2 regions of the Clostridium thermobutyricum genome follow, and region 2 is predicted to be linked to the other one. Evidence: a T-box and tRNA genes for the amino acid it is inferred to sense, from the RefSeq annotation. Region 2 holds a T-box; the other holds one or more tRNA genes.
What was found. The T-box of region 2 lies ahead of HMPREF1092_RS12080 (glycine--tRNA ligase). A T-box ahead of a tRNA ligase gene usually reads a tRNA of that ligase, here a tRNA-Gly.
Positions count from the first base shown of each region.

Region 1: it encodes a tRNA-Gly, which carries the amino acid that the T-box ahead of HMPREF1092_RS12080 (glycine--tRNA ligase) is inferred to sense. The anticodon was not compared.

Region 1 covers NZ_KB850956.1:1,972,084-1,974,553, reverse strand. The annotation lists rRNA gene rrf (5S ribosomal RNA) at 1,039-1,155, shown strand; tRNA gene HMPREF1092_RS09210 (tRNA-Lys) at 1,161-1,236, shown strand; tRNA gene HMPREF1092_RS09205 (tRNA-Gly) at 1,351-1,424, shown strand; tRNA gene HMPREF1092_RS09200 (tRNA-Arg) at 1,430-1,506, shown strand; tRNA gene HMPREF1092_RS09195 (tRNA-His) at 1,511-1,586, shown strand; tRNA gene HMPREF1092_RS09190 (tRNA-Gln) at 1,590-1,664, shown strand; tRNA gene HMPREF1092_RS09185 (tRNA-Lys) at 1,670-1,745, shown strand; gene HMPREF1092_RS09180 (basic amino acid/polyamine antiporter) at 1,968-2,470, shown strand, end outside.
Region 2 covers NZ_KB850956.1:2,576,209-2,578,678, reverse strand. The annotation lists gene HMPREF1092_RS12090 (AzlD domain-containing protein) at 1-25, shown strand, start outside; gene HMPREF1092_RS12085 (LURP-one-related family protein) at 158-616, opposite strand; T-box leader at 745-913, shown strand; gene HMPREF1092_RS12080 (glycine--tRNA ligase) at 982-2,382, shown strand.

The DNA.
Region 1 (2,470 bases), 600 kb from region 2:
ACTATAACGGTCCTAAGGTAGCGAAATTCCTTGTCAGGTAAGTTCTGACCCGCACGAATGGCGTAATGACTTGTGCACTGTCTCAACTGCAAATCCGGCGAAGTTGTAGTGCGAGTGAAGATGCTCGCTACCCGCGATTGGACGGAAAGACCCCGTAGAGCTTTACTGTAGCTTAGCATTGAATTTCGGTATTATCTGTACAGGATAGGTGGGAGACTAGGAAACTAGGACGTCAGTCTTAGTGGAGTCGCCCTTGGGATACCACCCTGATATTACTGGAGTTCTAACAGGACGCCATGAAACTGGTGACTGGACATTGTTAGGTGGGCAGTTTGACTGGGGCGGTCGCCTCCTAAAAAGTAACGGAGGCGCCCAAAGGTTCCCTCAGAACGGTCGGAAATCGTTCGAAGAGTGCAAAGGCAGAAGGGAGCCTGACTGCGACACCCACAAGTGGAGCAGGGACGAAAGTCGGGCTTAGTGATCCGGTGGTACCTCGTGGGAGGGCCATCGCTCAACGGATAAAAGCTACCTCGGGGATAACAGGCTGATCTCCCCCAAGAGTTCACATCGACGGGGAGGTTTGGCACCTCGATGTCGGCTCGTCGCATCCTGGGGCTGAAGTAGGTCCCAAGGGTTGGGCTGTTCGCCCATTAAAGCGGCACGCGAGCTGGGTTCAGAACGTCGTGAGACAGTTCGGTCCCTATCCGTCGCGGGCGTAGGAAATTTGAGAGGAGCTGTCCTTAGTACGAGAGGACCGGGATGGACTGACCTATGGTGTACCAGTTGTTTCGCCAGAAGCATAGCTGGGTAGCTAAGTCGGGAAGGGATAAACGCTGAAAGCATCTAAGCGTGAAGCCCACCTCAAGATTAGATTTCCCATAGCGTAAGCTAGTAAGATCCCTTGAAGAACACAAGGTTGATAGGTTAGGGGTGTAAGCATGGTAACATGTTCAGCTGACTAATACTAATAGATCGAGGGCTTGACCATATATATTAACAACTATGTATGCAATTTTCAAGGAATATATTTCTTGAAAATCTAGTGATGATGGCATAGAGGAAACATTCTTTCCCATTTCGAACAGGAAAGTTAAGCTCTATAACTCCGATGGTACTGCATGGGAAACTGTGTGGAAGAGTAGGAAATTGCTAGGTAATAAGGTTCACTAGCTCAGTCGGTAGAGCACATGACTTTTAATCATGGTGTCCGGGGTTCGATTCCCCGGTGAGCCACCAATTAAGTGTTTGCAAATGTGACAGATTGATAGACATACTAGACTAAGAATCTATCACTGTTGGGGTGGAGGTTCGAATCTATTCATATGCACAACAATAATAAATTTAAAGTATGCGGGTATCGTATATCGGTAATACTCCAGCCTTCCAAGCTGGAAAGGTGGGTTCGATTCCCACTACCCGCTCCAAATATGCGTCTTTAGCTCAGCTGGATAGAGCAACGCCCTTCTAAGGCGTGGGCCAGGAGTTCGAATCTCTTAAGACGCACCATATGGTGGACGTAGTTCAGTTGGTAGAGCGCCAGATTGTGGTTCTGGTTGTCGTGGGTTCGAGTCCCATCGTCCACCCCACTTAGGGATATCGCCAAGCGGTAAGGCACCACACTTTGACTGTGGCATTCGTAGGTTCAAATCCTGCTATCCCTGCCAAATACGGTTCACTAGCTCAGTCGGTAGAGCACATGACTTTTAATCATGGTGTCCGGGGTTCGATTCCCCGGTGAGCCACCAAAAGCTATTTATTTAAATAGCTTTTTTTTATATCAAAAATTAAATGAAATTTTAATAAAAAGAAGAAAATGTTAAAAAAATGTAGTAAAATAGAATAGTAAATATATATATTTACAAATTAAAGAATTAAACTGTATCAATAAAAATATAAAGTAATTTGATACAGTTTTTATATTTCAAATGATAAAAGTTTTTAAAAGACATAGGAGGTGGATATTGCTATTGGAGAATAAGAGTAACTCACAAAAAGTTGGATTATTTGGATTAATTATGATAGTAATTGGATCAATGATCGGAAGTGGAATTTTTAATCTTCCACAGGGGATAGCAAGTAACGCAGGTGTAGGGGCTAGTATTATAGCTTGGGTTATAACTGGTATAGGAGTTTTCTTTATAGCAAAGGTATTTCAAATATTATCACATGAAAGATCAGATATTATTGGGGGAATATATTATTACGCAAAAGATGGATTTGGATCATATATAGGATTTAGTTCAGCTTGGGGGTATTGGTTAAGTAATTTAATAGGAAATGTTTCATTTGCAATACTTCTTGTAAATGCTTTAACTAATTTTTTCCCTCAAATAGGGGGAGTAAATTCTTTTGCTGGTTTTATAATAAGTAGCATTTTAATTTGGGCAGTAATAGGTTTTATAGCACAAGGAATGAAAACTGCAAATATAGTAAATGGTGTGGCAACTATTGCGAAAATATTTCCAATAGG
Region 2 (2,470 bases):
TTATATTATGAATTTAATATTTTAATAAACTAAAAATTTATCTGGAGGTAAATTTAAAATAAATAGTAATTAATTAATTGATTAATTTATAGATTTAGAAAAGAATATCATATGAATAAAAGATAGCAAGTGCTATCTTTTTTTTATTTAAAATATTTTAATTGCTATATTTAATATAAATAATAAAGATTAATATTAGAATTAAAGATAATTCTTTAAATTTATCACTTTCAACAATTATAGAATTATTTTCAGAATAAACTTTTCCAATTACAAAATCATTATTTTTTAAAATAAGATAGTCAGCAGATGAAAATTCACCATTAGCTGTAATTTTTCCTAAGTGATATATTAAATTAAATTGTGATTTCGTAGAAGAAATTAAAGTTTCACTAATATAACCATAAGATTCATTTGCACGAAAAATTTCAAAAATTTCATGGTGATTAACTTTATGTTTTTTTAATTTAAATAAGATACTTCCATTAATATTTTTAAGTTTTATAGTATCTGAAAAAAGAAGATGAGTTTTTTCTATAGAAAAACATTTATTATTGTAATTATCATATACAAGAAACCCATCTTTAATTTCTTTTGTATCTAATATATATTTCATAATAATTTCTCCTTAGTAATGATATGTTATATTATAATATTATATAGTAAGTACAAACACTCTATACAATAATAGATAAATACATATTGACATATAAAAGTCTTTTGGTAAAATTAATATATAATTCAATATATACGATGATAAAAGAAGAGTAGCTTTAAAATTATTTTTAGAGAGATAGTGGTTGGTGAAAATTATCAATAAATTAAAGTGAAGGGAGCTTTTTAGTATATTTAATTAAAGTTGGGCTTTAGCCAAGAAGGGTGGAACCGCGGAATAGAAAATTTCGTCCCTTTAAGTGCTTAAGGCTTTTTTTATTGTAAAAAATTATATTTTAAATATATAGAAGTAATGGAGGAATTAAAATGGCAGTAGAAAAGACTATGGATAAAATAGTTGCACTATGTAAGAGCAGAGGATTCATATTCCCAGGTTCTGATATATATGGTGGACTTGCAAACTCATGGGATTACGGTCCTTTAGGAGTTGAATTCAAAAATAATGTTAAAAAAGCTTGGTGGAAAAAATTCGTTCAAGAAAGTCCATATAATGTAGGAGTAGACTGTGCAATATTAATGAATAAAGAAGTTTGGGTTGCATCAGGACACTTAGGTGGATTCTCAGATCCATTAATGGACTGTAAGGATTGTAAATCAAGATTTAGAGCAGATAAATTAGTTGAAGATCATATGACAGAAAGTGGAGTAGAAGTAGCTTCAGCTGATGGAATGTCAAATGAACAACTAAAAGCATATATTGAAGAGCACAATATAGTTTGTCCTAAATGTGGAAAAATGAATTATACAGATATAAGACAATTCAATCTTATGTTTAAAACATTCCAAGGTGTAACTGAAGATGCTAAAAATGAAATATACTTAAGACCAGAAACAGCTCAAGGTATATTTGTAAACTTTAAATCAGTTCAAAGAAGTACTAGAAAGAAAGTTCCATTTGGTATAGCTCAAATAGGTAAATCATTCAGAAATGAAATAACACCAGGAAACTTCACGTTTAGAACAAGAGAATTTGAACAAATGGAATTAGAATTCTTCTGTAAACCAGGAACAGATTTAGAATGGTTTGATTACTGGAGAAATTATTGTTGGAAATTCTTACTTAACTTAGGTGTTACTGAAGAAAACTTAAGATTAAGAGATCATGGTGAAGAAGAATTATCATTCTATTCAAATGCAACATCAGATATAGAATATTTATTCCCATTTGGTTGGGGAGAACTTTGGGGAATAGCAGATAGAACTGATTATGACCTTAAAAAGCATGCAGAACATTCAGGGCAAGATTTAAGCTACTTAGATCCAACAACTAATGAAAAATATATACCATATTGTATAGAACCATCATTAGGAGCAGACAGAGTTGCATTAGCATTCTTAGTAGATGCATATGATGAGGAAGATTTATCAACTGAAGATAAAAAAGATTCAAGAGTAGTTATGCATTTACACCCTGCTTTAGCACCATATAAAGCAGCTATATTACCACTATCTAAAAAGCTTTCAGAAAAAGCATTAGAAGTATATGCTGATTTAGCTAAGAAGTTCAATATTGAATATGATGAAGCAGGAAGCATAGGTAAGAGATATAGAAGACAAGATGAAATTGGTACTCCATTCTGTATAACTGTAGATTTTGATACTGAAAATGATGGAGCAGTTACAGTTAGAGATAGAGATACAATGAAACAAGAAAGAATAAAAATAGAAGACTTATCAGCTTATATAGAAAAAAGCTTAGAGTTTTAATTAACTAGCAGCCTATTATTATAGGCTGCTATATTTAAGATATAGAAAAATTTATATATTTTAAATATGGCAATTTTAAAATAGTTTT